Regions from separate parts of the Fictibacillus sp. 23RED33 genome, predicted to be linked through region 1. Evidence: riboswitches for the same ligand, from Rfam matches in the RefSeq annotation. Region 1 holds a riboswitch; each other region holds the start of a gene.
What was found. A riboswitch is a leader RNA that binds a small molecule or an ion and turns the genes downstream of it on or off. The one in region 1 is predicted to bind cobalamin.

Region 1 (10,654 bases):
TTCGTGAAGGCAAAGTGAAAGTGAACGGAAATGTAGTGACCGAACTCGGCACAAAAGTAGGTACAAAAGATAAGATTGAAGTGAATGAGATTCAAATTCAACGGGAACAACCCGTTTATTTTTTGATGTATAAACCTTCTGGTGTGATTACGGCGGTTTCTGATGATAAGGGAAGAAAAGTAGTAGCTGATTATTTTAGAGATATTATCGAACAGCGTGTATTCCCTGTTGGAAGATTGGATTATGATACGACAGGCGCGATCATCATGACAAACGATGGTGAGTTTGCGAACGTACTTATGCATCCACGCTATCAGCTTGATAAAGTGTACATTGCGAAAGTAAAAGGAATTCCTTCAAGAGAGAGAATCAAGCAACTCGAACGAGGAATTCGCTTAGAGGACGGAATGACTGCTCCTGCGAAAGTGAAAGTAACATCGATCGATAAGAAAAAGGGAACTGCTATCATCGAGCTTACGATTCATGAAGGAAAGAACCGTCAAGTCAAGCGTATGTTAGAAGCGATCGGATCACCTGTCATGAAATTAAAGCGTGAAAGATACGGCTATTTAGATCTTAAAGGCCTGAATCCTGGTGAGTTCAGAGAACTTACTCCACATGAAATCAAACAGCTAAGAAATCTGGCTGTCACACAAACGTCAAAAAAAAGCCGTAGATAGGCTTTTTTTTCAAGTTATAGTAAAATGGAAGCGGCTTAAAGGAGCGGATGGATGTTGAAAAAAAATAGGTTGTGGTTTCGCTCTGCTCTGCTTGCCATTTTAGTTGTTGCGGTCGGTTACACGATCTACAACAGTATGAATGAAGAGTCAGGTACATACATAAGTAAAGGCGATACGGCTCCAAATTTTGTACTAACCGATCTGAATGGCAAACAAGTAGAGTTAGAAGATTACCGTGGTAAAGGTGTTTTCTTGAATTTCTGGGGAACGTGGTGTAAACCGTGTGAACGAGAGATGCCTTATATGCAACGGCAGTATGAAAAATACAAAGAACAAGGTGTAGAAATATTGGCAGTAAACGTCAGTGAAACGAACGTATCCGTTAAAAATTTTGTTGATCGATATCGTATGAGCTTTCCTGTTCCGATGGACAAGCAAAGAGAAGTAACTAAAGCATTTGGTATAGGACCTATTCCGACTACCATTTTGATTGATAAGAACGGAAAAGTAGTTGAACGGACGAGTGAATCATTATCAGAGAAAAAAATTATTTCCTTTATGGAAAAAATAAAGCCGTAACGGGGTGAAATGATGCAAACGATAACATGTGAATGCGGCCACTCTAACCCATACGGAACAAGTCTTTGTCAAGCCTGCGGTAAACCGTTGAAGCAAGATGTTGAAGTACTATCAAGCATGAGGTATGAAGGAAGTGCTAGACGATCTCAAACCTATAAACAAACGTTTGTGGATAAGATTTGGAACTTCTTTTCGTCAGTTAAAGTCGGAGTTTGGCTCATTGTTATTATTTTAGTAGCAGCGGCAATCGGAACCATTTTTCCGCAGGAAACGTTCATACCTCCTAATGTTGATCCTGCCACTCATTATGAAAGCGAATACGGAACGTTTGGACTTATCTATTATTTGTTAGGGTTTCATAACCTTTATGGATCATGGTGGTTCATTCTTCTTCTAGGAATGCTAGGTCTATCCATCATTATTGCCAGTCTTGATCGTGGTATACCTCTCTATAAAGCATTAAAGACACAAAGAGTCACGCGACATGATCAATTCATGAAGAATCAGCGTTTGTTCTCAAAAAGCAATGATGTCGAACTTGATGAGATCAAGTACACGTTAGAATCTCTGCGTTATAAAGTCCGAGAAGAGGATGGTAACCTTTTTGCGGAAAAGGGACGGTTTTCGAGATGGGGTGCTTATGTAAACCATGTTGGACTGATTATCTTTTTAACTGGTGCGATGCTTCGATTCTTTCCAGGTATGTATGTTGACGATATATTATGGGTTCGAGAAGGGGAGAAAGCTTCTATCCCTGGCACTTCAACCGAAGATGGGCAATATTATCTGGAGAACAATGATTTCATTCTTGAGATGTATGATAAGGAAGAAAAGAAGTTTAATAGTGCGCTAAGCTCTGTTGATGGAGAAGTCGCAAAAAACTATCAAAGTAACGTAACTCTCTATAAAACAAAAGAAAACCATACGATCGGAGCCGAGCCAGAGCTTGTAAAAGTTAAGAATGGTGAAATCCGAGTGAATGAACCGTTTAAGTTCGACTCGTTTGCTCTTTATCAAACGGATTTTAAGCTTAACGAGTTTTACAAGATGAGTTTCGAACTTGAAGAAAAAGCAACGGGTAACAAGTTTGGTAAGTTAACAGTAGATCTTCACGACCCTAAAAAAGAGTATGACCTTGGGAAAGGTTATAAAGTTAAGATTGAAGAATACTTTCCGAACTTCGTCTTAAACGACCAGAACCAGCCATCAACCGTTAATAATTTGCCTGATAATCCAGCGTTTGTTTTCTCCATGTATTCTCCAAAAACACCTGACGGAGAAAAAGCGTTTGTTGGGATTCAGAAAAACATAGATTCTGGTGAGAACCAGTTTAAAATGTCATTCGCTGGTATAGAAACGAAAGATTTAACGGCGCTTACAGTCCGAAAAGACCATACACTTTGGATTATCGCGCTTGGTGGAATCATCTTTATGATAGGTGTTACACAAGGTTTATATTGGAACTATAGAAGAATTTGGATCAAACAAAATGCAGGTGAGGTATGGGCTGCCGCTCATACGAATAAGAACTGGTATGGCTTGAAAAAAGATGTGGAATTTCTGTCTGATAAGACCAATCTCACACCTTTAGAAGAAAAAGAAACAGCTTCAAAGTAATGCTGTTCAAGCGGGAGGGTTAATGATGGCTGAAATCAGCAGTACACTTTTATATAGTGCATTTATTATTTACTTGTTCTCTACTCTATTCTTTGCAATGTCTATTTCAGATAAAAAAGGAAAAGATGCTGTTCATACAAAAAAGTGGGGAAAAATAGGGTTCATAAGTTCATGTGTAGGTTTTGCAGCTCAACTAGGCTATTTTATTACAAGGTGGATGGCAAGTGGACATGCCCCTGTAAGTAACTTGTTTGAGTTCACTACCTTTTTTGGCATGATGATGGTACTTGCATTCATTATTCTATACATCATCTATCGAACGAACGGTCTAGGCGTTTTCGCGATGCCTATAGCTGTTCTTGTTATCGCGTATGCCAGTATGTTTCCAAGAGATATCTCTCCGCTTATTCCTGCCCTTCAAAGTGACTGGCTGAAGATCCATGTTACAACAGCGGCACTCGGAGAGGGAATCCTTGCGATCTCTTTCGTATCAGGACTCATTTATTTAATCCGTACAGTTGATCAGACCGTCTCGTCTAAAAAGACTTTATGGTTAGAGATCATTCTTTACAGTTTGATTGCGGTTGTTGGATTCATCTTTGTTTCAATCGGTTTTAAAGGTGCTGGATATGAAACGACATTTGAAATGATGGATGATAACAATCAGGCAGTTAAAGTCGTCTATGATATGCCTGCCATTGCAGGTCCAAGTAACGGAGAGCAACTGGATGATTCGTTTGGACCACTATTCTCAACGCCATCTTGGATGAACGGTGTTGATGCTTCTGTTAAGTTGAATACGTTCATTTGGTCTCTCTTAGCAGGAGGAATCCTTTATGGCTTACTTCGTCTGATTTTAAGAAAAAGAATAGCAGCAGCTCTTCAGACAAAAGTTAAGATGAAACCAGATCTTCTGGATGAGATCAGCTACCGAGCAGTTGCAATCGGCTTTCCTATCTTTACACTTGGAGCACTAATCTTTGCTATGATATGGGCTCAGCAAGCTTGGTCGAGATTCTGGGGATGGGATCCAAAAGAAGTTTGGGCTCTTATCACGTTCTTGTTCTATGCCGCTTTTCTTCATTTACGACTATCAAGGGGCTGGCACGGAGAAAAGTCTGCATGGCTTTGTGTGCTAGGGTTCTGGATCATCACATTTAACTTGATCGCGGTAAACCTTGTTCTTGTAGGATTGCATTCATACGCTTAATGTTTTTAAAGTCTCTCTTTCATTAGAGAGACTTTTTTAAAAGCGCTCTTGTCTAAACGGTTGTATTTTTAAAATCCTTGTCTTCTTATACAGTTGATTGGAGTGGAAGGTGCGAGACTCCTGCGGGATAGGCGGGCAGGTGAGACACTTAAGAGTGAAACGAACGAATGTGGCTCACCGCCTGCCCCGCGGAAAGCGAGCACCTGAAACGGAAATCAACTACTTTTAAGAAACAACTTTGATACATACTTAAAAGAAAATAGATAGACAGCATGTCCGGTTTGTTTAGTGTACTTGGTTTCATGTATGATAGAGACAGGAAAAAATCTTGTTTAACTGATTTTATGTGGAGGATTGAATATGGATACAGAAGCTAAAATTCTAGTTGTTGATGATGAAGAAAGAATTCGAAAACTATTAACGATGTATCTAGAGCGAGAGAACTACGAAGTTCATGAAGCCGAAAACGGTGAGGATGCGCTACAGATGGCAGTATCCATCAATTTTGATCTCATATTGCTCGACCTTATGCTTCCTGGTATGGATGGCATCGAGGTTTGTGAAAAGTTAAGAGAAAAGAAAGCGACTCCTGTAATCATGTTGACAGCTAAAGGAGAAGAGCTTAATCGCATAGAAGGATTCGAAGCAGGTACGGACGATTACATCGCGAAGCCGTTCAGTCCAAGAGAAGTCATCCTGCGTGTAAAAGCACTGTTGAGAAGGTCGTCACCGACGAAGTTTCTTCAAACTGAAACGGTTGCAAAGAACGTTGTTGTGTTTAAGCACCTTACGATCGATCACGATGCTCACCGTGTAACAGCTGGCGGAAAAGAAGTCAACTTAACACCGAAAGAATATGAGTTGTTGTACTACTTAGCGAAGACTCCAGATAAAGTCTATGCGCGCGAACAATTGCTAAAAGATGTTTGGAACTATGAATTCTTTGGTGATCTTAGAACAGTTGACACACATGTGAAAAGACTTAGAGAAAAGCTTAACAAAGTCTCACCGGATGCAGCATCCATGATCGCGACCGTTTGGGGAGTAGGATATAAATTTGAGGTTGGGAATGAATGATCTGGAGAAGTGTAGTTGGTAAACTTTGGATAACGATACTTTTATTAGTCTCGGTCGTTTTAACCCTGCTCACCATTCTTCTTACGCAGTTTTTTGAATCGTTTTACGATGATCAAGCCAAAGAACAATTAACGAAGATGGCTGATCGAGTGATGTTGATTATGGAAAGCGATGAGAACAAGGAAGAAGCAATACGCATCACAAGTGAAATGGCTGAAGCATATTCCATGTCTATCATGATCATAGACGAAAATCAGGAATCCTTTATGTCTAAGAATTCTTACGATGATGCACCTTATATCCCAGTTTCTGTTTTCAAAGAGAATGATCAGTTATCTACTGTCGCAGAGAGTGAAAAAAAGATCTACGTAAACGGAGATTTTCCCGTTCTGAATAAAAATGATGAGACGATGCAAACGATGATCATCTACGGTGAACCTTATGGATCGGGAGAAAATGCAGGAGCCGTTTACGTCTATCAATCCATCGAGAATGTGGAAAAAACAACGAACCATACAAAGTATCTCATCTTTTTAGCAGCGGGGATCGCGATCATCTTAACTACGATCTTTGCGTTTTTCTTATCTACTCGAATTACGGCACCACTAAGAAGGATGAGAGAAGCAGCGACGTCTGTAGCAAAAGGTGAGTTTGATATGAAAGTGCCGATTTTAACGCATGATGAGATCGGCGAACTTGGCATGACGTTTAACCGTATGGGCAGACAGTTAAAAAACAATATCACAGCATTGAATCAAGAAAAAGAACAGTTAACAAGTGTTTTAAGTTCGATGGCTGATGGTGTGATCACCTTTGATAGAAAAATGAACATACTGGTTACGAATCCTCCTGCTGATCGATTCCTACAGGCATTTTATTACGAATCAGGCATGAAGACAGAGGTCAACGGAAACGTTCCTGAGACGGTCAAACAGCTCTTTGGGCAAGTTGTTGCACTTGAGAGTGAACAGATGACAGAGATCGCGATACAAGGCCGCTCGTGGGTCGTCGTTATGACACCACTGTATGACCAATCTATGATTCGTGGAGCAGTAGCTGTACTTCGTGATATGACAGAAGAACGACGAATGGACAAGCTTAGAGAAGACTTTGTTGCGAACGTTTCACATGAATTAAAGACGCCGATCGCTATGCTGCAAGGATATAGTGAAGCGATCGTAGATGATATTGCAGAATCTGAAGAAGAGAAGAAAGAACTAGCAGGAATCATCTTAGACGAATCGAAACGGATGGGAAGACTTGTTAACGAACTCCTCGATCTTGCAAGATTAGAGGCAGGTCACATGAAGCTTCACTACAGCTCTCTTCCGATCATTCCTTTCGCAGAAAGAATCGTTCGGAAATTTCAAGGGCCTGCTAAAGACAGAGAGATTCAATTAAATCTAGAATTTAAGAAAAATCTCAAAAGTTTGCAAGAGGAGATGGACATCGACCCAGACCGGATTGAGCAAGTCTTAACCAATTTGATCGACAATGCGATTCGTCATACTTCTCAAGGCGGGTTTGTAAATCTTATTGTAGAAGTGAGCGATCAGAACGTGAAGTTTTTCGTTAAAGATAATGGAACGGGTATAAAAGAAGAAGATCTGCCATTTGTTTTCGAACGCTTTTATAAAGGGGACAAAGCAAGAACAAGAGGGAAATCAGGTGGAACGGGTCTTGGGCTTGCCATAGCAAGAAACATCGTAGAAGCACATGGTGGTCAGATCAGCGTTCACAGCAAGAATAATGAAGGCACGACATTTTCTTTCGTTATTCCGCGAACGTTGAAATAAATTAGCAATACGTCCCGATTAATCTTGTTTCATAAGGAACAATAGCAGTTTTAAAAAAGGATTTCACAAATTTCTCCAATATGTTTATAATAGGAATTGTGATTTCATAAAATTTCATACGTGTTAAACAGGTGCAGTCCTTTGTTGGACGAGCTTAATAGGGAAAACGGTTAGATGCCGTTGCGGTCCCGCCACTGTAATTGTGAGAATCCTATAATATCGCCACTGTGAAAACGGGAAGGTGTTAGGAGACGATGATCAAGAGCCAGGAGACCTGCCTGTTTGTTACATGACATGACCTACGAGGATAGGGGGGTGTTTAACAGTACCGGGGCCGGTTGCTGTTTTCTGCCTGTATACTATTAATCTCCTTCGTAGCCGAAGGGGATTTTTTTAGTTGCGTGAAGTAAATTTAGTATCAAACAAAGTGTTTTTATAACAGAAAGAGGTTAATCATGAAGAAATTACTTTTAGTATTAGCAACAATGATGATGATGTTGGTGGGCTGTGGAACGACTGAAACGAAAGAAAAAGCTGATCAGCCGAAACAAGAAGAAACGAAGAAAGAACAAGTAACGGTTCAGATTACAAAAGATAACGGCAAAGAAAAAGTTAAGGAAAAGAAAATCGATATCGCAAAAGATGTGACGATCATGGACGTGATGCAAGATAACTTTAAGATTGAGACACAATACGATGGTGCTTTTATAAGCAGTATTGAAGGAGTGGCTGGAAGCGAACAGGACAAAACATCTTGGTTCTTTTCTGTAAACGGTGAAGAAGCGATGAAGGGTGCTAAGGATATTACGTTAAAACCTGGCGATGTCGTAGAATTTGATCTTCACAAATATGAATAAGCTGACAGTCAAACGAATTACGATCATTGCCTTACTTGCTGCTATATTAACAGTAGGCAGAATCACCTTCTCAATGATACCCAATGTTCAGCCGAATACGACGATACTCATTCTTGCTTCATTCGTACTCGGTCCTGTGCAAGGGTTGTTACTTGCTATATTAAGCACGATAACAACAAATCTTTTTCTAGGGCATGGTCTGTGGACGTTCGGTCAGATGTTTGCCTGGGGATTGATAGCCGTTATGAGCGCATATTTAGGCAAATACAGACATAACATACCTTGGCTGTTGCTCCCGATCTATGCAGGATTCTGTGGCTTTTTGTTTGGTTTCATCATGTCTGTTCTCTTTGGTGGAATCATCATGCAGAAATTCTGGCCGTATTACTTGGCGAGCCTCCCATTTGATCTAAATCATGCGATTGGTAACGTGGTGTTCTTCATCGTACTTTACAAACCACTTCTCTATGTGATGGAAAATTATATTAATAAAGATGGAAGTCAAAAAGCTGCCTTTGAATAGGGAGCTTTTTTAGCTCTCTTAAAGTTTAATGTTGAAAAAAAAACAGAACTTCGTATCATTTGGAAGTTCTGTTTCGTGATATTCTGTATAGAAGCTAACAATTACCCAAAGTTATGATGAAAACACCAAACAATAAGAAGTATACTCACTATTCCCCAAGCTGTGGCACTTACGATCCACCAAATGATGGATTTAGCTTTTGCTGAAGTTTCCTCGTTTTCCATTTTTCCTGTAATAAACGCGAGCTTACTTTCCATATCTTTTTTCATAGAAGTAAGAACAACAAATCCAATTGTTATAAAACCAATCGTGATCCAGAGTAGTATGTCCATATGCTCTACATCCCTTTTGTAGTTATTTTCTTTATCAAACTTCTTTATTCGAGTTCATTATCCTGCCTCATTAGATAAGAATGATGTTTATAGAGCAGATTTAGTAAGTTCCCAAAGCGAAAACTCAACAATGAACTTTAGTTGAGCCTTTTCTTTAAAAACCGGTTCAAAAAGTTGAAAAGCTGAATAGGATGATAAAGTTGATTTACTTTTACCTAGGAGGACAAAATGCGAGACTATCTGAACCGTTTTTTTGCTGTGATTTTTTTGATGATGTGCTTAAGCGTCTTATTTATAGGAGGGAAGTTGGGAGCATAAACACTTGAACGAACAAGGATTTCATGGTACATATGGTAAAACGTTTTAAAAAGGAGATTAATATGCTAACAGATTACCATTCTCATCTCGAAAAAGGGACATTGACGATCGATTATCTAAAACAATTTGTAGACACCGCAAAAGAGAAGGGAATACAAGAGTTTGGGATTTCTGAACACGCTTATCACTTTTATGAAACAAAAAACATCGTATCAAAACCATGGATGGAAGAAAGACGTTTTTACAAGATGGACGATTATGTAAATCTGTTTAAGCGTGCAGATCATTTAGGAATGGACGTCCGCATGTCGATTGAAATGGATTATACGCCGGGACGGCATGCTGAGATGGAAGCATTTATAAAATCCTATCCATTCGATTACGTGGTCGGATCTGTGCATTGGGTCGATGATTTTGGGATAGACCTTGCAGAATACCGAAAAGAATGGGACCGTCGTGATCTTTATGAAACGTATCGTTCGTATTATGATCAAATTGTAACACTTGCAGAATCAAACCTATTTGACATTGTTGGACATATCGATCTAGTCAAGATCTTTAAATATGTTCCGACTGATCAAGAATTTCTTTTAGAACAGTATGAGCGCATTACAGATGCGTTAAAAGACTCAAAAACATGTGTAGAGATCTCATCTGCAGGTCTAAGAAAACCTGTAGGACGAATCTATCCAGAACCTGAACTTCTGTCTCTTTGCTATAAAAAGGGGATACCGATCGTACTCTCTTCAGATGCTCATGAACCGCACCAAGTTGGAGAGAATTATGAGGCGACTATAAAGCTTGCAAAAGAGATCGGTTACAAAAAGCTGATGACTTTTCAAAGTGGGGAGAGAAAAGAAGTAGATTTAGGATAATAAACACATAAAGAAAGCTCTGCAATCTGATATGCTCCCCTAAAGGTAGACAGATTAAAAATAAAAATCTGTTTACTGTAAGGGGAGTATATCATCATGAATTGCAGAGCTTTTTGCTTTTCTATAGATCTAAAGGTTTGCACACAAGAAGATCCTCAATGCTTCTGAGCTCTTTCTGAGTAGATTCTGGAAGTTGCGTGTCAAATGTAAGTACCATCATGGCTTCACCGCCAGCTGATTTTCGTCCAACGTGCATCGTTGCGATATTTATGTTGCGTTCTCCTAAAAAAGCTCCTACTTTTCCGATAATACCTGGTGTGTCACGATGTTCGATGTAAAGAAGAGATCCTTGTGGTACAAAATCAACCGTATACCCGTTCAATTTAATGATTCGGCCACCAAAGCCTTTAACAAGTGTCGCAGAAAGAGTGAACGTTGTGTTCAGACCTGTAACCTTTACATGAATGATATTTGGATAACCATGATCATCTGTCCCATGTTTTTCACCGATTACGATTCCTTGTTCCTTTGCAGCCACCATACTGTTTACATCGTTTACCGGCCGGTCTAATCTTGTTTTTAAGAAGCCACACAAAAAGCTGCGAGTAAGTGATGTTGTATCGGTTTCCGATAATGATCCGCCATAACCGATCGAAATCTCTGAAACAGGTTCTTTAAAGAACTGAGTCGTAAACGAACCAAGAAGATTTGAGAAGTCATAATAAGCAATCAGTTTCTCATACGTATCTTTTGATAGTGAAGGGAAGTTCACCGCGTGTTTTAAAGGTTG
Region 2 (10,654 bases), on a different contig from region 1:
TCATGAAGGCTACCTTATCAATGGTGGATTGTTCTCAATCGGTGAAGGCAAAGCGGCCATGGAAAAGCTGTTGATGTTAGATGATGTACCTACAGCGGTATTTGTTGCAGGAGATCATATGGCTATCGGTGCAATTGAGGCCATAAAAGAGAAGGGTTTATCTGTACCCGAAGATATTTCAATCATCGGTTATGATGATATTGAAATGGCAGCATACATTACACCGAAGTTAACGACGATTAAGCAAGATACGGATATGATTGGATACCAAGCAGCAAAGTTGTTGATGAAACAAATTATCCAAAAGAAAAAACTGATCACATCCAAACGTATTCCAGTCGAACTAATCATTCGAGAATCATGCTCACAAAAAAAATAAAAATTTTTTTAGGATAATTCGAAAGCGGTTTCGAATATTTATTTTGAAACAAAACGAAACCGCTTTCGCTCTATAAATTTTAAAGAAGGAAGGGGTTTATACATGAAAAGGAAGTTAAGTATCTTTTTGGTATCGATTTTGTTGGTGGGATTATTTGCAGGTTGTTCAAGCGATTCGAAAACATCTGGTAATGGCAAGAAAGATGTTGATCTAAGAATCTGGTCGTTTACAGATGAATTAAAGAAACCGATCAAAACATTTGAGGAAAAGAACGGCGTAAAAGTGGAGTTAACGATTGTTCCGATCGCTGACTACCCGACAAAGTTAAAGCCAGTACTTGAGAGTGGTGTTGGAGCTCCTGACGTTTTCACGGGCGAGATTGCATTCTTAAAACAATGGGTTGATGCAGGCTATTGGGAGAACTTATCTGAAAAGCCTTATAACGCAGATAAGCTTTCTGATAAGTATGTACCTTATGTATTTGACCTTGGTAAAGATAAAGATGGCGATGTACGCGCTCTTTCTTGGCAAACAACGCCAGGAGGCATCTATTATAAGCGAAGCATTGCAAAGGAAGTATTAGGAACAGACGATCCAACTCAAGTTGGTGAAATGATGAGCTCTATGGATAAGGTGTTTGAAGTAGCAGAAAAGATGAAGTCAAAAGGCTATAGCATGTTCCCAGATGAAGGTGCGATCCGCTGGTTCACACAAGGTGACAATCCACAGCCTTGGGTAAACGACAAGAATGAGCTTCAGTTAACGGAAGAAAAAATGGAGTACATGGATTACTCGAAAAAGCTTCGTGATAATCAATACACTGCTCTAGCACCTGAATGGTCACCATCTTGGTTCGAAGGCATGGATAAGCCGATCAAGGTAAAAGAGGGTGGCAAGGAAAAAGAAACGCAAGTGTTTTCATATGTTCTTCCTACATGGGGATTACATAGCGTCCTGAAAACCAATGTTAAGGAATCTGTTGGTGACTGGGCGGTAACGAGTGGTCCGAGTCCTTATTTCTGGGGTGGAACATGGCTTGGTGTATACAACAAATCGGATAATAAGGAACTTGCTTATAAATTTGTGAAAATGATGACACAAGACGATGAGTTCTTAACATCTTGGAGTAAAGAAACAGGTGATGTCCTTTCTTATCTACCTGTAACAGAGACAATTAAAGATGACTTTAGCGACAAATTCTTAGGTGGACAGAACAACTATCAATTCTTCCTGGATCAATCTACTAAGATTACACCTGGGATCGTGACGAAGTACGATCAGCAGCTAGATACGCTTTACGGAAATGCCGTTCAGCAATATGTAACAGGTAAGAAATCTAAAAAAGAAGCGATTAAAGAATTTTATCAAAAAGCACAAAATGCTTATCCAGACATCAAAGTACCGAAAAAATAAGTTTTATGGACGGTGGCGGGAAACTTTTTCTCGCCACTGACCTATCTATTGAAAGGGGGAGGAGAGATGAAAAATTTAAACCGTTATGGCTATTTTTTTATTGCTCCGTTTTGGCTCGTCTTCTTAGTGTTCAGTATATATCCCGTCGCCCTAACCTTTTATTATAGCTTTACAAATTATACAGGCAGTGGTGAAGCACAGTTAGTAGGTTTAGCAAACTATAAACGACTCCTTACAGACACATATTTTGTTGAAGCTTTTTTTAACACATGGAAGATATGGGGTGTGAACTTCGCACTTCAAATGGGACTTGCTCTTATCCTGGCTATGATCTTTTCAGATATGAGAGTGAAATTAAAAGGTATCGCATTCTTTCGAGCGATCTTTTATCTACCAAATTTAATTACGATCAGTTCGGTTGCTCTATTATTCGGGATTTTACTAGATTGGCAGCACGGTTCATTAAACATGATGTTGATGAAGGTAGGAATCATTTCAGATCCGATCAACTGGCTTAACGAACCAACGAGTGCACAGTTATCGATCTCATTGATTTTAACGTGGATGTGGTTTGGGCACTCTTTTATCGTTGTGATGGCAGGCGTATCAGGTATATCGAAAGACTACTACGAAGCAGCATTGATCGATGGTGCAAATCGCTGGCAGACGTTTTCTAAGATTACGATTCCGCTATTGAAGCCTATCCTGCTTTATATCATGATTACCTCGCTCATTGGAGGTCTTCAATTGTTTGATCTACCGATGCTTTTAACAGATGGAATAGGATCACCAGATGGCTCGTTAAATACGATGGTGCTCTATTTATACAATCAAGCCTTCAAGTATAACAATTACGGATATGCTGCAGCAGTCGCATACGGGCTATTTGTTATAACGCTCATCTTCTCTGCTTTCATTTTCAAAGGGATGTATGGGAAAGAACGTAAACAACCAAGGCAGGTGTAAAGCATGATAGGAAAAACAGCGGTAGATAATAGCCTTTCAAATTCTGTTGAAAAGAAAAGTGTTATAGAAACAAAACCGAAGCGAAAAGTCAGCATACCAAAAATTCTGATCTATACCGTATTGATCGTTATGGCAATCGTGTGTTTCATTCCGTTCTTAATGATGCTTGTTAACGCCACACGCTCAAATGAAGCAATTCTTTCAGGCTTCACCTTGCTTCCAGGTAGTGCAATCGTTGAAAACTATCAAACGATGATGAGCTATATCAATATTTGGGCGGGTTTTAAGAACAGCTTAATCATTTCCGTTCTCGTGACATTATTGTCGGGTTACTTTTCAGCATTAACGGCTTATGGTTTTGCGTTCTACGTGTTTAAGGGCAAGAATGCGATGTTCGTTTTCATGTTAGTGATGATGATGGTCCCAGGCCAGTTAGGGTTGATCGGCTTTTATGAGCTTTGTAAGAACTTAGGGATATTGGATACGTATATTCCATTAATCATTCCCGCAGCAGCGAGTCCTTTCGTGGTGTTCTTCCTGCGCCAGTACATTTTAACAACGCTGCATCCAAGTTTGATTGAGGCGGCACGAATTGATGGAGCAAGTGAATTTAAAATCTTTCATACGATCGCGATTCCAATCATGATGCCAGCGATCGCGACCATGTCTATCTTTACGTTTATCGGGTCGTGGAACAACTACATCATGCCGTTAGTTGTATTATTCTCACCTGAAAAGTTCACGCTTCCTGTGTTGATGGGCTTCTTAAAAGGTTCACAAGTGGCTCAAAACTTGGGGTCTATGTATTTAGGTATCGCGATCTCCGTGGTGCCGATCATGGTAGCGTTCCTATTTTTATCAAAATATATCGTTAACAGCATTTCAGCAGGTTCTATCAAAGAATAGAGGAGAGAAACAGTTATGCATTTTAATAAGTCATTCGTGTTTGGTACAGCAACATCTTCTTATCAAATTGAGGGAGCTCGTCTTGAAGGAGGCAGAACACTTTCAATCTGGGATACGTTCTGTGATACGCCTGGAAAAGTATATCAACAGCATAATGGAAGCATAGCGTGTGATCATTACTACCGATTTGAAGAAGATATTCAGCAGATTAAGAAGCTTGGCGTAGAAACGTATCGCTTCTCAGTTTCCTGGCCTCGTATTTTTCCTGAAAAGGGTGTTTTGAATGCAGAGGGAATGGACTTCTACAAGAAATTAACGCAGCGTTTACGTGAAGAAGGAATCAAACCTGCGATTACGCTTTACCACTGGGACCTCCCACTATGGGCCCATGAAGAAGGCGGATGGGTAAACCGTGAGTCAGTCGATTGGTTTATGGAGTTAGCAAAAGTTTGCTTCCAAGAGCTTGATGCAGAGGTGGATTCTTGGATTACGCATAACGAGCCGTGGTGTGCTGGTTTCTTAGGTTATCATCAAGGATTTCATGCGCCAGGACATACGAACATGGACGAAGCTGTTAAAGCGGTACACCACATGCTTCTTTCTCACGGAAAAGCTGTACAATATTTAAAGAACGAGCTTCAATCCAAAACGCCGATCGGTATTACGTTAAACCTGTCACCGATCTATGCAAAAACAGATTCTGCGAACGATCAGCTTGCAGCGAATAATGCTGACGGTTATTCCAATCGCTGGTTCTTAGATCCTGTTTTCAAAGGGCAGTACCCTGTTGATATGATGAACCTGTTCTCTAAATACGTTCATTCGTATGATTTTATTAAAGCAGGGGATATGGAAATCATCTCAACGTCTTGTGATTTCTTTGGCATCAACTATTATAGCCGAGGGATTGTTGAGTTCTCTGCAGCGAATGACTTCTTACATAGAGGGGCTCATTCTGATTATGAAAAGACCGGCATGGGATGGGACATAGCGCCAGAAGAATTTAAAGATCTGATCAGAAGATTGAGACAGGAGTATACGGATCTTCCTATCTATATTACCGAGAATGGTGCAGCCTTTGATGACGTGCTAGAGAACGGACGCGTCCACGACTCTGGCCGTGTGGATTATATCGAAAAGCATCTTCAAGCGGTTTCTGATCTGAACGATGAAGGCATGAATATTGAAGGGTACTACCTATGGTCTCTGATGGATAACTTTGAGTGGAGCTTCGGCTATGACAAACGATTTGGAATCATCTACGTAGATTTTGATTCTCAGGAGCGAATCTGGAAAGATAGCGCATACCGTTATGCAGAGATCGTGAAAAACAGAGGGACCAATAACAGCAACAAAGAAACAGATGCTATTTCAGTAAGCTAATTTATTTCTAAGATAATAATAACCATTGAAGTCCCTGACATAGGTTAGGGACTTTTTTGTTCTGTGTAAAATTTTCCTGAGTGGAGAAGCTAAAAACGTATAGGAGGGATAGATATGAAGGATAAGAATGAGGAACGAATCGATGAAGAAACATCAGACGGAATGAATGAGTTAGTAGAGATCATCAATGCAAAAGGTGATACGGGTGAATTGAAGGAAATCGTTGAGAGCTATGATAATAAAAAGGAACATTCCCCTTTATGCAATGATGATTTTTTCTATGCAGACCTTCGGGCCATTGCGGAAGACTGTGCTAAGGAAGATTAAAGTTTTAAAACTGGCAGAAACGCTGATGATAGCGATTCTGCCAGTTTATTTTTTGGAGTGCGCGAATAAGTTAAGTTTGCACTGCTATGTTGAGGTAGGAGGTATAGGGCTAGTGTGTCTTGTCGAAGTGTGACGACTCGCCGGTTTATGACCAAAACTCGCCGGAATAAATCCGAAATTTCTAGTATTATTTCAAAAATTTCTCAAGATAGTAGTCGCAAACCCCGCCCAGTTTTATCAGAAGCTATATCCATCAATAGCTACTTAACGTGTAATTTGAGTTAGCTGTTGTATATCTTCAACAGCATAATCAGCAATCAATGAGGAAGAGTGAGATTTATGAATGAGTTCTAAACTTTTCTGCATGTTACATAATAAAGCTTCGTTATTAAATAGCCTCTGAACATTCTCCACAATTTCGTCTGCGGTATGAACAACTATTGCAGCACCTTTTTCTTCAAAATACTTAGCATTTTCTCCTTCTTGGCCAGGAACGGGCTTATATAGAATAAGTGGCACTCTTACAGCAGCAGCTTCAGTAATGGAGATGCCACCTGGCTTGGTTACTACGCAATGTGAAATCTTTAAGACTTCATGAAGTTCGTCTACGTAACCGAATAATCGGAATGAACCTGGATGTTGTTCGGCTAGTGGTGTTAATTTCTCATACAACGTTTTATTCTTGCCACATACTACAATTACTCGCAGAGAAGGATCTTTTAATAAAAGCTGAGTAAGAACCTTAACATTCCTTAGCACACCTTGAGCACCAGCTAGGATCGTCACGACACGTTTACTTGGCGTAACTCCGTATTTAGTAAACACTTTCTCTTTATGAATTGGGCGATAAAAGTCTGAACGAATGGGAATACCGCTAACAGTAATTCTATTTTCTGCCACACCATGTTTGATCAGTCCGTTTTTGACTGAATCAGATGCAACAAAATAATGATCAATCGCTGGATTGATCCAAAATGGATGAGCGAAATAATCAGTGATCACGGTATAGATGGGGATGTTAAACCGTGATTTTTTAATAAGAAATGGCGCAGCGTGAAGGGGAAAGGTTGTTATTACAAAACGGGGTTGATGTTCTTTAATCAATTCTAGAAATCTTTTTCTTCCTAAATAACGAGAGAATTGTGTAATCGTATTGGCATTCAATTTGTTTGTTCCATAATAAAACCATTTATAAAAAGAAGAGCCGTGTGAAAAGCTTTTGATAAATATGGATTGCGTAACTTGGGACATGATGGGGTGAGCTTCACCAAATAAATCAGATATGACAGGTTGAAATCCTTTACTCTTCATTTCTTCAGCGAGGACATTAGCCACTTGAACATGACCGCTGCCATAGTTAGCTGTAAGGATTAATGCTGTTGGACGTATCATTAGAAAACCTCCCCAGTCTTTTGAGATAAGAATAGCAGGAGATTTTAAACGTGATATGAAGAAGACTAAAAGGTTTTGTAAAAAGTAAAAATTGTTAGTGGTACAATAAGATAGATTCAAAATTTCATAAGATCCGATAATTATGGTGTCTGTTGCAGACTTAATAGGGAATCTGGTGTGAGGCCAGGACTGTACCCGCAACTGTAAGTGCTGACGAAATAAGCAAAACCACTGTCTATCTGACGGGAAGGGCTTAGAGTAGGCTGATGCACGAGTCAGGAGACCTGCCATCTTTATAGCGTTGATCTTCTTCGGGAGTTGGGAAGATAGGACGAGGGGTATTTAATAGATCATTCTTTCTGTTATTTATTCTTACGTACCCGTCTTTCGTGATGGGTATTTTTCTTTGTTCACTAACTCCCTCAAAATAAGAGGAGCTTTCAAGCTTCAGAAAAGAGGGTATGGTATGGAACAGCAGTTATCAGCAAACATCTCAAGAACGATTCAAACAAAGTTGGTATTGCCGCCTGACACGAATCACATGGGAACGATATTCGGTGGTACCGTTTTATCGTACATTGATGAAATCGCAGCGATTGCCGCCATGAAGCACAGCAAGAAAGTGGTTGTCACCGCATCCATTGATAATGTAAACTTCTTATCGTCAGCTAAAGTGGGAGACATCCTCATATTAGAAGGTGTAGTGATCTCAACGGGAAGAACGTCTATGGAAGTATACGTAAAAGTGGAGTGTCAAAATCTAGAGACGGGGAACATGACGTTGAACACCACGTCAATCTTAACGATGGTGGCCATTGATCAAAACGGTAAGCCGTTTCCGGTACCGAGTGTCATTCCTGAGACAGAAGAGGAAGAAGCACTCTTTAAAGGTGCTCCACTAAGGAAAGAAAGGCGTTTGTTATATAAAAATGTAAACAAAATTTAAGGTTTCTTTAAAAGTTATAGTTGTAGTTTTTTTCTTTCTTCTTTGTAAGTTGGTTGTAGCGGAAGGTTGCCTGCCTGCTACATGAGAAGCTTCTCGCAAGGCATGCGACGAGGAAGTCCACTTTCTAGCATAAACTTGTAGACGCAGGAGCAAAGAGACAACTTTGAAGCGGTCAGATGGAGACTCCTAATGGCGCAAAGCGGCAGGAGGCTCACCGTTCGCCCCGTGGAAAGCGTGCAACCTGGAGCGGAAACCAACAACTAACAAAAGCAACAATGTATACAAATAAACCTATTTTAAAAGGAAAAGGAAGTGAGAATCCCAATGAAAATTAAAAATATCATATTTGTAGCATTGGGGTTCTTTTTCCTAGGTTTAGGCGTTATCGGTATCGTCTTGCCGTTGCTTCCTACCACACCTCTTTTATTATTGGCATCTTATTTCTTCGTAAAAGGTTCAAAAAAGTTTGAAGTGTGGTTTAAAGGAACCGACATTTATAAAAAACATCTAGATGATTTTGTTAGGAATCGTTCGCTCACTAAAAAGAAAAAGATCATGATCAGCCTGTTTTCAGATTCGATGATCTTGATTACTTTTATCCTTACAGACAGTATGATCGCAAGAGTGATTTTGATTCTTGTGGTGATGTATAAATATTATTATTTTATCGTTAAAATTAAAACGGCATAGAGAATGTGTGGAGATAAAGAGAGCAGCCTAATCAAAGGCTGCTCTCTTTATCTATCATGAAGAGGCTTTGTACATAACCACCAATCGTAGCACTCGATCTCTCCTGCTTGTGCTTGTTCTGCCCGTTTTTTAGCTTCTTGTACTGTGGCAGCTGGAGGAACGATAAGACGGTCTCCAACAAGCTCGTTTTTCGGCCAGTTTGCAGGTGTTGCTGCTTTATTTCTATCTGCTGTCTGCAGCGCCTTAACCGCTCTTAGGATCTCGTTGATATTACGGCCAACATTTTCAGGATACGTAAGGATAAGACGAATCTTGCCTGTCGGATCTACGATATAAACACTCCGTACTGTTCTTGTTCCCATCGTAGGGTGTATCATTCCTAGTCTAGTAGCAATCCGGCCTAGACTATCCGCGATGATCGGAAAAGTAATCTCTACTTTTAAATTCTGCTGTATCCATTCGATCCATTTTAAGTGTGAGTATACTTGTTCTACAGATAATCCGATTAAGTAAGTGTTGAGCTTTTTAAACTCAGGCATGAGCTTTTGAAACGCAACAAACTCTGTTGTGCATACGGGTGTAAAGTCACCCGGATGGCTAAAGAGGACAAACCAATGACCTTGATAGCTTGTTGGGAGGACAAGTTCCCCAAGGGTTGTATGAACCGTCATCTCCGGAAATTGATCGCCAATAAAAGGCTTTGAAAATGTTTGTGTAGATTCCATCCCTCTCTTCTCCTATCTTCCTTGGTTTCCCATCATCTTGCTCTTTTTCAACAGCTGAGACTCTCCTGTTTTTTCCCACTCTTCTACCTGTTCAATAGCTTGTTGAGGTGTAAATCCTTGACCAACAAGAACACCAGATAAAATAAATTCCTGATAGAGATGAGTTAAGTTAATGCCTTCTTCGGTCTCTTTTAATGCTCTTTGTACTAACGGATCAATGTACGAAACCCATTGGTCTGCTAAGCTCTCCGTTTGAGGCATTCTGTGTTCTTGATGAAAAGAACGAGGAGCACTTGATGTACTGTTTAACGTGAATAAATAGTTGTACTTAGCGCTGTGCTTGATCTCATCTGTAATGATGTTAAAGAGAATATCTCGATAATACGTATTAGGAAGTCCTTGGCGAATAACGCGATATTTCTCTACGGCAGCAAGTTCGCCAAACAGCGCTTTTACAAGTCCGTCTTTATAGGTTTTCGGTTTCTGAAACTCTTCTCCGTTCATTGGTGGAACTTCTTGGCCGGTAAGATCTTTGTAGATCATTCTAAAGAGTTTGTTATGCCTTTTCTCATCATCTCGAATAGATGCGATGATTAATTTTTGTTCGTTTGTGGGTGCCTCAGAAATTAAATAGTCGTAAAATAATTCATCTTCCCTTTCGCCAGCAACAGCTTCTCTAATGAGTTGAAGAGATAGTTGAAGTGCTTGCTGCTGCCCATCACTCTGCTGTTGTCCGGTGTCTTGTTGCTGTTGTTGTGGGTTCATATAGCTCATCAAGATAACCTCCAAAAAAATGATTGTCGCATTAGTATATGCACACGCCTAAATTTTGTTTATACACAAAGATTTAAACACCACATGTCCGATGCATGAATAAGAATGAGCATATAGCTCGTTGAAAAATAAGGAGTGTTTATAGTGGATGAACTCATGTGGCTAGCGATCGGTGCAGCCGCAGTTTTTATAATAGAAGCGGGTGGTTATTTATATTGGAGGTTTTTGGGAAGTGGCTCACTTAAACTCTATATAAATGATGGTCAGAGACCCGAAAGAGACTTCAAACTGATTCAGACGTTCAAAACGTTGACACAAAGAATTGCACTAATCGATGTCTCAGGAGAAGTATGGGTCTACAGCAATGGTGAAATCATGTTTGGCACGAAACAAGATGAAAATGAGTATGCAGAAGTGATCGTACATGTTCCGATGGCCGCAGCGAAAGAGACTAAACGCATCTTAATCATCGGTGGCGGAGGCGGAATCAGTGTGCGAGAGGTTTTGCGTTATGAGAACGTTGAGGAAATTATCGCTGTAGATGTTGATGCGGAGATGATGGATCTTGGAAAGAACTTCGATCGTTTAGTTACATTCAATGAGGGTTCATTAAATCATCACAGAGTGAGAACGGTGATTGAAGATGGCAGACATTTTGTAGAAGAAAGCCTAGAAACGTGGGATGTGATCATTGTAGACATACCAGAACCGACTGAAAGATGTCCAAGTCTATCCCAATTGTTTTCTTTAGAG
Region 3 (10,654 bases), 220 kb from region 1:
GATTAGGAGTATATGATTGCGTCACGATATTATGTGATTCGCTTAATTACATCTTAACTGAGGAAGATGTGAAACGTACTTTTCTTTCAGCGGGTAGTCACCTGAAAACAGGAGGACTTCTCCTTTTTGATGTACATTCTTTACATAAGATCAATGAAATCTTTATTGGACAAACCTTCGGAAGTAACGAAGAGAAGCTTTCTTACATATGGCAGTGCTACCAAGGCGACCTTCAAAATAGTGTAGAACATGACTTATCATTTTTTATTCAAAATGGGGATCATTACGAACGATATGATGAACTTCATACACAAAGAACTTTTTCTATTGAGGACTATTGTAATTGGTTAAAAGAATGCGGATTCGAACACTTAGATGTCACAGCTGATTTTAATGAAAATGGGCCGACTGAGGAAAGTGAACGGATTTTATTCGTTGCGAGAAAAAGATAAAAATGATGAAAAGACAGCCAATGTGCTGTCTTTTCTTTTAGGAAACGGTACAATTATCCATAAAGATTTACTACTTTTCTACAGAATTAGGTGATGTGTATGTTGGATCAAGATCCATTGTTTAAGAACAACATTTTAGAGACGATCATTGACAGCGCTTATGAATGGATTGTCGTTGTTGATCATGAAGGGATCGTCCGGTATATGAATAAAACATACTGCGAGTTTTTAGATGAAAATCCTAAGTATGTGGTAGGAAAGCATGTTACAAAAGTTATTGAAAACACAAGAATGCACAAAGATGTTTTACAAGGAAAAGTTGAAATTGCGGATCTACAATTTATTAGAGGGAACTACATGATAGCAAACCGTATTCCAATCCTAAATGAAGGAAAAGTAATCGGAGCTGTAGGAACTGTAATATTTAGGGATACAGAGCAATGGAAAAGGATGAACTCTCATATTAAAGCGCTTCTTCATGAACTCAATTTTTATAAAAAAGAGTGGGAAGAAATAAATGGTGCCACTTATACGCTAAATGATTTTGCGGGAACTTCAGCAGAAGTTCAAAAAGTAAAAAAACATGTGAAAAATATTGCCAGTGGAGATCTATCCGTATTGATCCGCGGAGAGAGCGGAACAGGAAAAGAGTTGCTTGCCCATAGCATTCATCAATTAAGTGAAAGAAGTGGAAAGCCCTTTATAAAACTGAATTGTGGTGCAGTGCCAGAGCATTTGTTTGAATCTGAGCTATTTGGCTATTCCGAAGGAGCATTTACAGGAGCAAAAAAAGGCGGGAAATTAGGTAAGTTTCAACTTGCAGACGGAGGCACTCTATTTTTGGATGAGATTGGGGACCTTCCTCAAAGTATGCAAATAAAATTGCTGCGTGTCCTTCAGGAAAAAGAAGTAGAGCCTGTAGGAGCTGTTCAACCCCAAAAAGTAAACGTGCGAGTGATCGCTGCTACAAATCGCTCATTAGAAGAATTGATCAATGAGAATAAGTTTCGTGAAGACTTGTTTTATCGGATAAATGTCCTGCAAATCCAAATACCTCCGCTTCGTGAGAGAAAAGAAGATATATGGCCTCTCGCAGAAAATTTTATCCAATTGAACTGTGCTGAAACAGGTAAAAGAATCCTTAGTATTGATCAAGATGTAAAAGAAGCATTCTTAGAATACAGCTGGCCAGGCAATGCGAGAGAACTTAAAAATTTTGTTGAGGCAGGCATCCAACTTACCCATAGTGATAGATTATCGTTAGATGTTTTTCCGGATTTTCTAAAAGAAAAGCTCGGAATCAATAAGAAGCAGATGACACTCAAAGAACATCTTCAAGAAACAGAAAAAAATGTGATCGCTTACTATTTAGAGAAGATGAACGGGGATATTATGCAAGTCGCTAAACATCTAGGCATTGGAAAGACAAACCTATATGATAAGATTAAAAAATATAACATTCGTTAATCTAATCTTCTATTCCGAAAAAACGGAACACCCTTCCGGATTTTCGGAATGATTCATTTTATTAATTAAATGAGATTTCCAAGTGTCATCTATGTTATATTCTAACTTTCTATAATCACAAAGTTTAAGTATCGATATTATTTTTCCGTTTTTCCGGAAAAATAATAGGGTGATGTATACCCCTTATACGTTCTGATGTTGGCATGAAACTTGCAAATGAATTATAGGGTGTAAATGATATGGAAAGGTGATGATGCTAAAAAAATGAAAGCGCTTCAAAAATGTTAAATGGATAGAATGGGGGAATTTGAAAATGGACATTATTATTATTTTATTAGCTTTATTCTTCTTAATGTTCGTAGCTTACAGAGGATTCAGCGTTATTTTATTCGCGCCGATCGCTGCGTTGTTTGCTGTATTGCTTACTGAACCTGGTCACGTATTGCCTTTTTTCTCAGGAGTGTTCATGGAGAAAATGGTTGGTTTTATTAAACTCTATTTCCCGGTCTTCTTACTAGGGGCGATTTTCGGGAAAGTTATTGAAATGTCAGGATTTGCAAAATCAATCACTCAGTTTGTCATCAAACTGATCGGACCTGCTAGAGCAATGCTTGCAATCGTACTTGTTGGGGCAATTTTAACGTATGGTGGGGTCTCTCTGTTTGTTGTTGCTTTTGCTCTCTACCCGTTTGCATCTGAACTTTTTAAACTTGCTGATATTCCTAAAAGACTCATACCGGGTACGATTGCGTTAGGTGCTTTTACTTTTACAATGGACGCTTTTCCAGGGAGTCCGCAAATTCAAAATATAATTCCTACATCTTTCTTCGGAACAACAACATGGGCTGCACCGTGGCTCGGGTTTATCGGAGGACTGTTTGTTTTCATATTGGGTATGATCTACCTTGAGTGGAGACGTAGACAAGCGGCTGCAAAAGGTGAAGGATACGGAACAGGACATACCAATGAGCCTGAAAAGCTAGATTCTGAAAATCTACCAAATGCTTTCATAGCGATTCTTCCGCTTATTCTAGTAGGAGTGTTCAATAAATGGTTCACCGTCTTAATTCCACAGTATTACGGTAAGACGTTTGATTTTTCTGCTATTGGTATGAAGAACGTGCCTGAGATTCAGATCCCATCACTTGCTGCTGTATGGGCAGTTGAAGGAGCTTTGATCATTGGTATCGTTACAGTTCTTTTGTTCTCTTTCAAGAGAATTAAAAACAACTTTAATAAAGGAATTAATCTATCCATTGGCGGAGCGTTACTGGCAACATTAAATACAGCATCAGAGTATGGATTTGGTGGTGTGATCGCAGCACTTCCTGGCTTTACTGCAGTAAACTCAGCGATGTCGAATACGATTAAAGACCCGTTGATCAATGAAGCGGTTACGACTACGACGTTAGCAGGTATTACAGGATCAGCGTCTGGCGGGATGAGTATTGCACTCGCAACGATGAGTGAAACGTATATCGCACAAGCAGACAAACTAGGAATTGATACAGAAGTACTTCACCGTGTTGCTTCTATGGCGAGTGGTGGAATGGATACACTCCCTCACAACGGTGCTGTTATTACGTTGTTAGCCGTTACAGGTTTAACTCACAAACAGGCATATATCGATATTTTTGCTATGACGATCATTAAAACGATAGCCGTGTTTGTAATCATTGGTTTGTATTACGGATTTGGTATCGTTTAAACCATTATTCTAAAAAAGGAGTAATAATTCCATGAGAGCGTTTGTTGAGGGGAAAGTTGTTTTTATTACAGGAGCAGCCAGTGGAATCGGTTTGCAGTTAGCAAAGGCTTTTGCTGAACAAGGAGCAAAAGTCGTGATCAGTGATTTGAATGATGAGAAAGCAAAGGAATCTGCACAACTGTTGGCTCAAGATGGTCTTGAAGCAATCGGACTTGGCTGTAATGTGACCACGGAGGAAGATATAACAAAAGCGTTGGACGAAACACTGAAACAATTCGGACGCATCGATGTGCTCATCAACAATGCAGGATTGCAGTATGTATCTCCACTTGAAGAATTCCCGACTGAGAAATTCCAGCAATTAATCAGTGTCATGCTTACCGCTCCATTTATAGCAACTAAACATGTGTTTCCAATCATGAAGAAACAACGGTTCGGACGCATCATCAACATGGCGTCCATAAATGGGCTTGTAGGTTTTGCGGGGAAATCTGCTTACAACAGTGCGAAGCATGGAGTTATTGGTTTAACAAAGGTGGCTGCCTTAGAAGGTGCATCACATGGAATAACGGTAAATGCGGTTTGTCCTGGATATGTTGACACACCTCTTGTAAGAGGGCAATTAGAAGATCTGGCGAAAACGAGAAACGTAGAGTTAGAAAAAGTTTTGGAAGAAGTAATCTATCCTCTTGTTCCACAAAAAAGATTGTTAGATGTTCAGGAAATTGCAGATTACGCACTCTTTCTTTCAAGTGAGAATGCGAAAGGTGTTACAGGGCAAGCGATTGTGATCGACGGAGGATATGTCGCACAATAAACGATAGATAATTTATTGACATTCACTATATTTAGTGTCAAAGTATATAGTACAAACCTATATATGGAGAATTCAGGTGCCGGAATATCCGGCTGAAAAGGGAATTCGGTGCAATGCCGAAGCTGTCCCCGCAACTGTAATTGTGGACGAAATGGAATAGCCACTGTACGGATCAGTTATTTATAATGACTGCTGTATGGGAAGGCCCAAAGTAGGAAGAAGCAAAAGCCAGTAGACCTGCCTGAAGACTCCTATTTTCTTTTCCTCGGGGATTGGGAGAAAGAACAGCGGCTGTTTTATGCGGACGATTGTCCGTCGAAATACACGTCATTCTTTCACCCTCTTCCTGATGGAAGAGGGTTTTTATTATGACTAGGGAGTGTATTTAATATGAAAATGACAACTGAAAACTCTTTACTCGGGGAGTGGTTAAGGAGTTGTGTCGAAAATTTTCCGAACATACAAGCTGAAACTTTTCTAAAAAATGCTGAGAAAATGGAAACTCATACAGGAGTGTCAAGTTCACTTTACAGACAGTTAATCATGGAAGCTTTAAATGGATTAAATGCAGAAGAGCCACAGTGGACATTTGTGGCATCGCAAATCTATTTAAAGGAATTATATGAAGAAGTCATGATCAATCGTGCTGAAGCAGAAAAACGTCCATATACGAACCTTTATGGCTTGATCTCTAAGTTAGTAAGTTTGAATATCTATGATGATACCATTCTATCTGCGTACTCTAAGGAAGAGTTGGAGAATGCTGAAAACATGATAGACCCTACGAGAGATAAGCTATTTACATACATCGGACTCAAAACGCTTGCTGATCGATATTTGGCAAAAGGGTTCAATCACGAAATTTATGAATTGCCACAAGAACGCTGGATGCTGATCGCGTTGTTTTTAATGAGAGACGAGAATCCATCGAATAGACTTCAATTAGTCGAAGAAGCATACTGGGCTCTCTCGAACCTTTATATGACGGTTGCCACCCCGACTTTAGCGAATGCAGGCAAGAGTTATGGGCAGCTTAGTTCTTGTTTTATTGATACGATCGACGATAGTTTAAGAGGGATCTTTGATTCTAATACAGATGCTGCAACTGTTTCGAAAGGTGGCGGCGGACTTGGTATCTATCTCGGTAAGATTAGAGCAAGAGGTTCTGACATAAAAGGATTCAAAGGAAACTCATCAGGTGTAATACCGTGGATGAAGCAGTTAAATAACACGGCCGTTTCTGTAGATCAGCTTGGACAGAGACAAGGCGCGATTGCAGTCTACCTGGATATTTGGCATAAAGACATCTTGGAGTTTTTAGATGCAAAGTTAAACAATGGTGATGAACGAATGAGAACGCATGACCTTTTTACAGGTGTGTGTCTGCCAGATCTTTTCATGGAGCGCGTGGAAAAACGAGAGGATTGGTATCTGTTCGATCCTCATGAGGTAAGAAGAATCAAAGGCTATTCGTTAGAAGATTTCTATGATGAAACGGTTGGGTCAGGAAGCTTTAGAGAAAAATATGCTGATTGTGTAGAGGATGAGAGACTTTCAAAAAAATCCATTCCTGCTATTGAGATCATGAAACGGATCATGAAGTCGCAACTTGAAACCGGAACACCGTTCATGTTCTATCGAGATACTGTAAACCGCTTAAATCCGAATTCTCACAAAGGGATGGTCTATGCATCTAATCTGTGTACAGAGATTATGCAAAACATGTCTGCAACGGTTGTCACTTCAGAGGAGGCAGAGGATGGAGAAATTGTTATCAGAAAAACGCCAGGAGACTTTGTCGTCTGTAATCTGTCATCTCTTTCTCTTGCTAAAGTGATCAATGATCAAGTATTAAAGAGAGTCATTGATATTCAAATCCGAATGCTAGATAACGTTATTGATCTAAATCGCATAGATGTACCTCAAGCAGAACTTACAAATAAGAAATATCGTGCGGTCGGTGTAGGTACGTTTGGATGGCACCACCTTTTAGCAAAAGAGGGAATCAAGTGGGAAAGTGAAGAAGCTGTTTCGTACGCTGATAACCTTTATGAAATTATTAATTTTCATGTAATCAACGCTAGTTGTGAGCTTGCGAGAGAAAAGGGAAGATATCCGGCATTTTCAGGTTCAGATTGGGAAACAGGAAACTACTTTTCGAAGCGTAACTATTCCTCTGAAGAATGGAGTAGTCTAAAAAAACGAGTTAATATGCACGGCTTAAGGAATGGATACCTCATTGCGGTTGCACCGAATTCATCAACGTCGATCATCGCAAATTCGACACCGAGTGTAGATCCTATATTTAAAAAATTCTATTCTGAAGAAAAAAAGAATTACAAAATACCTGTAACCGCTCCTGACTTGAATGCAGACACAACTTGGTTTTATAAATCTGCGTTCTTAATCGATCAAACATGGAGTATTGAACAGAACGCAGCTAGGCAGAGACACGTGGATCAGTCCATTTCGTTTAATCTTTATGTCAATCACAATATAAAGGCAAAGGATCTGTTGCACTTGCATATGCTCAGCTTTAAAAAAGGATTGAAGACTACGTATTATACCCGATCTACATCGATTGAGTTAGAAGGATGTGAAAGCTGTGAAAGTTAAAGAGGTTGAACTACTCAAAGAGAGAAAAATCTATGATGTGGAAGCTCCTAATCGATCTACAGGTATCATAAATGGTAAGAGTTCTAATATTCTAAACTGGGACGATGTGAGATATAAATGGGCTTACCCTTTATATAAGAACATGTTAGCCAATTTTTGGACACCGTTTGAAATAAATATGTCGAGTGACAGCAAACAATATGTTAGCTTGAGCGAAAAAGAACAAGATACATTTAATAAAATCATAGGGTTATTGGCATTCTTAGATAGTGTTCAAACGGATTATTCAAGCAAAGTAGCAGCCTACTTAACAGATTCAAGTCTTGCTGCACTCATGGCCACGCTATCTTTTCAAGAAGTCGTTCATAATCAGTCATATTCATATGTGTTGTCCTCTTTAGTACCGAAGTCCAAGCAGGATGAGATATTTGAATACTGGAAAACAGATGCCGTGCTAAGAGAGAGGAATGATTTCATTGTTGAAGGCTATGAGGAGTTCCTTCATAATCCTACGCCTCAATCCTTTTTGAAATCTATTATTTACGACGTGATTCTTGAAGGATTAAATTTTTATTCCGGTTTTAGCTTCTTCTATAATTTGGCCAGAAATCAAAAGATGGTCTCGACTTCAACGATGATCAACTATATTAATAGGGATGAGCAGCTGCATGTTTATCTGTTTACGCAAATTTTTAAAGCCGTAATAGAAGAAGATCCGCATTTAAGAGATGAAGAGCTGGAGATGTTTGCGAAAAACACGTTTCAGCGAGCGGCGGAGCTCGAGATCAAATGGAGTAAGTATATAATAGGAAATTCATTTGAAGGCATCCATGAATCCGATTTAGAAGCTTATATTAAATTCATGGCGAATAAACGATTGAACGAATTAGGATTTAACAAGCTTTATCCAGAATACAATAAAAATCCACTTCCTTGGATAAAGGCTTATTCTGATGTGAATTCTGGAAAAAGTGATTTTTTTGAACAGAAATCGAGACAATATACTAAAGTTTCTGATGAAAATGGTTTCGATGAACTTTAGAAAGCCGGGATCTAGGTCCCGGCTTTCTTTTTTTAGATGTTTTATAATGACGATAGAAATTACTTAAGCTCTTCTTTCACTTCAAACTGCTGACTCACCTTTTCACATTCTTCATGATATTTTTCATGTGTACGTTTAATGACATGATCGAATACTTCATCGACCTCATTGCTCAGAATCTTAATGCCTTCTCCTGTAATACCGCCTTTTACGCATACCTTTTGAATGAGTGTAGGCAACGTATAAATATCTTTCTCAAGTAGTTTCCCCATTCCGATGATCATATCGCTTGCCAGTTGAGTGGCCTGAGCTTTAGTGATTTCAGTTTGATCGACTGCTGAGTTAATAAAGCATTGCAGGACATAACCGATAAACGCAGGACCGCAGCTTGCGATATCAGAAGAGATACGAGTGATATTTTCATCGATAACAAGAGGTGTAGAGATATAGCTCATTAAAGAAAGCAGCTTTTCTTTGTAATCAGCGTGGCACCTTTTTCCGAATGATACAAGTGATGATCCAGCTAGTGCCCGGTTATTGATGCTCGGAATAGCTCTTGCAATATTGCAATCTAGTAGATCTTCCAACTGTTCACAGGAAATAGGACTCGTAATAGAAACGAGCAACTGATGTTTAGAGATGGAGCTTTTATTGCTAGATAGCAACGAATAGAACTCGTGCGGCTTCACACATATGAACACAATTTCAGCAAAACGGAAAACTTCTTCAGGATTATTTCCAACCTTCATTTTTGGATAGACATTCTGCAGCCTCTCAGCTTTAGACAGAGTGCGGTTAGTGACCATGAGCCTTGATGGCGAAATGGCTGAAGATTCGATAAAAGAAGAAGCAAGAACGCTTCCCATATTTCCGGTTCCGATAATTCCAACCTTCATATCTGAACCTCCTTCCTCTACGTTCAAATTTATGCACGCAGTGTATCAAATATGTTTTTTTGCAAGTTCAAGCCTAGTTAAGAAGGTGAATTTATGGAAAAGTTAAAGCGACATATGAACTGGATTATTGGAGGTGGTATACTGCTCATCCTTGCAATAATTGTATCTCTATTCAATTATTTTCAAAGTGAACCAAATATGCCTATAACTTCACAAATACCTATACAAATGGAATCGGAATCGCCAATTCACATTGATAAGCCTAAACGAAAGAAGGAAGATAAGATCCAAAAAGAGGCTGAAATTATGGTCGATGTTCAGGGAAGTGTAAAGCGTCCAGGCGTATACGAGTTGAAAGAAGGAGACCGAGTGTTGGATGCTATACAGATGGCAGGGGGCTTTAAAGATGGAGCGGAGGTTCGTTCGGTCAATCAAGCGTTAAAAATTTCCGATGAGATGATCGTGTATGTAGCTGAGAAAGGTGAAAAGTATGAGTTGCAGCCAGCAGCAAGTAATCCTGTGGAAGAAAACAGCACGCTAGTTAACATCAATTCTGCTGATGAAACGGTGCTCCAAACTCTAAATGGAGTGGGTCCTGCAAAAGCGCAAAGCATTATCTCCTATCGTGAAGAGAATGGTCCTTTTACCTCCTTAGAACAGTTATTAGAAGTAAGAGGAATAGGAGAGAAGACGATTGAACAATGGAAAGATCAAATTCGTTTTGATTAAGGGTTTTTATTGACCCACAAAAAGACGAATACTACACTTAGGATATAGAAATAGAGGAGGCGTTTAGCGTTGCAGCGAATATCGTGGAACGAATATTATATGGCACAGAGCCAATTGCTCGCACTTAGAAGTACGTGCACCAGATTAGCTGTAGGAGCAACGATTGTAAGAGATAAACGGATTATCGCTGGAGGGTATAATGGCTCGATCTCAGGGGGTGTTCATTGTATTGATGAAGGCTGCTATGTAATAGATGGTCATTGTGTAAGGACCATTCATGCAGAGATGAACGCTCTACTGCAATGCGCGAAGTTCGGTGTACCGACAGAAGGTGCCGAAATGTACGTGACCCACTTTCCTTGTTTGCATTGTTGCAGATCAATCATTCAAAGCGGTATTAAAAAAATCTATTATGGTCAGGACTATAAAAATCACCCCTATAGCATTGAACAGTTTAAAGAAGCGGGAGTAATCGTTGAGAAAGTGGAGATGAACTTCTTGCCTTCAACATTTCTTACTCATAAAGCATGAACCCTAGACATGTTGTCCTGAGTGCATGCTCTGCATTTTATGGGATCTGGCTTTCTCAGAACCCTTCGATAACCGGGTTAGTTATTACGGCTTTCCTGGTTATCGTTATGGTTTTACAGATCAGAAAAAAATCAGTATACATCCTCGTTTTTCTCCCAATCTTCTTTATTTATTCTCAGTACGATAACACTAAAAGTTTCTCAAAGCTTCCAGAGAAACAAATGATATTCTCAGGCAAGGTAAAATCAATCCCCAAAATAGACGGAAACCTACTAAGTTTTGAACTTGTAACCTTTGATGAAACGATTGTTGTTCATCATAAAATTAAATCAGCAGCTGAAAAGGACCAGCTCAGAAATCTTCGTATAAATTTGACGTGTACTTTAAAAGGGAAAC

Region 2: another riboswitch for cobalamin. It lies ahead of IHV09_RS14975 (acyl-CoA thioesterase); the one in region 1 lies ahead of IHV09_RS12750 (DUF4430 domain-containing protein).
Region 3: another riboswitch for cobalamin. It lies ahead of IHV09_RS13970 (ribonucleoside-diphosphate reductase subunit alpha); the one in region 1 lies ahead of IHV09_RS12750 (DUF4430 domain-containing protein).

Annotation. Positions count from the first base shown of each region.
Region 1 covers NZ_JACZDX010000003.1:182,821-193,474, reverse strand. Annotated here, with positions in the region: gene IHV09_RS12780 (pseudouridine synthase) at 1-680, shown strand, start outside; gene resA (thiol-disulfide oxidoreductase ResA) at 735-1,259, shown strand; gene resB (cytochrome c biogenesis protein ResB) at 1,272-2,876, shown strand; gene ccsB (c-type cytochrome biogenesis protein CcsB) at 2,902-4,086, shown strand; gene IHV09_RS12760 (response regulator transcription factor) at 4,447-5,163, shown strand; gene IHV09_RS12755 (ATP-binding protein) at 5,160-6,959, shown strand; cobalamin riboswitch at 7,072-7,255, shown strand; gene IHV09_RS12750 (DUF4430 domain-containing protein) at 7,415-7,816, shown strand; gene IHV09_RS12745 (ECF transporter S component) at 7,809-8,339, shown strand; gene IHV09_RS12740 (hypothetical protein) at 8,441-8,671, opposite strand; gene IHV09_RS12735 (histidinol-phosphatase) at 9,052-9,864, shown strand; gene serA (phosphoglycerate dehydrogenase) at 9,986-10,654, opposite strand, start outside.
Region 2 covers NZ_JACZDX010000004.1:85,867-96,520, forward strand. Annotated here, with positions in the region: gene IHV09_RS14940 (LacI family DNA-binding transcriptional regulator) at 1-379, shown strand, start outside; gene IHV09_RS14945 (ABC transporter substrate-binding protein) at 482-1,792, shown strand; gene IHV09_RS14950 (carbohydrate ABC transporter permease) at 1,859-2,758, shown strand; gene IHV09_RS14955 (carbohydrate ABC transporter permease) at 2,888-3,664, shown strand; gene IHV09_RS14960 (GH1 family beta-glucosidase) at 3,680-5,047, shown strand; gene IHV09_RS14965 (hypothetical protein) at 5,162-5,374, shown strand; gene IHV09_RS14970 (MGDG synthase family glycosyltransferase) at 5,639-6,766, opposite strand; cobalamin riboswitch at 6,893-7,072, shown strand; gene IHV09_RS14975 (acyl-CoA thioesterase) at 7,233-7,712, shown strand; gene IHV09_RS14980 (YbaN family protein) at 8,037-8,402, shown strand; gene IHV09_RS14985 (peroxiredoxin) at 8,450-9,127, opposite strand; gene IHV09_RS14990 (ferritin-like domain-containing protein) at 9,140-9,901, opposite strand; gene IHV09_RS14995 (spermidine synthase) at 10,046-10,654, shown strand, end outside.
Region 3 covers NZ_JACZDX010000003.1:404,642-415,295, reverse strand. Annotated here, with positions in the region: gene IHV09_RS13990 (class I SAM-dependent DNA methyltransferase) at 1-452, shown strand, start outside; gene IHV09_RS13985 (sigma-54 interaction domain-containing protein) at 552-1,919, shown strand; gene IHV09_RS13980 (GntP family permease) at 2,233-3,627, shown strand; gene IHV09_RS13975 (3-hydroxybutyrate dehydrogenase) at 3,659-4,444, shown strand; cobalamin riboswitch at 4,502-4,703, shown strand; gene IHV09_RS13970 (ribonucleoside-diphosphate reductase subunit alpha) at 4,835-7,060, shown strand; gene IHV09_RS13965 (ribonucleotide-diphosphate reductase subunit beta) at 7,050-8,102, shown strand; gene comER (late competence protein ComER) at 8,162-8,998, opposite strand; gene IHV09_RS13955 (helix-hairpin-helix domain-containing protein) at 9,092-9,727, shown strand; gene IHV09_RS13950 (ComE operon protein 2) at 9,797-10,258, shown strand; gene IHV09_RS13945 (DNA internalization-related competence protein ComEC/Rec2) at 10,255-10,654, shown strand, end outside.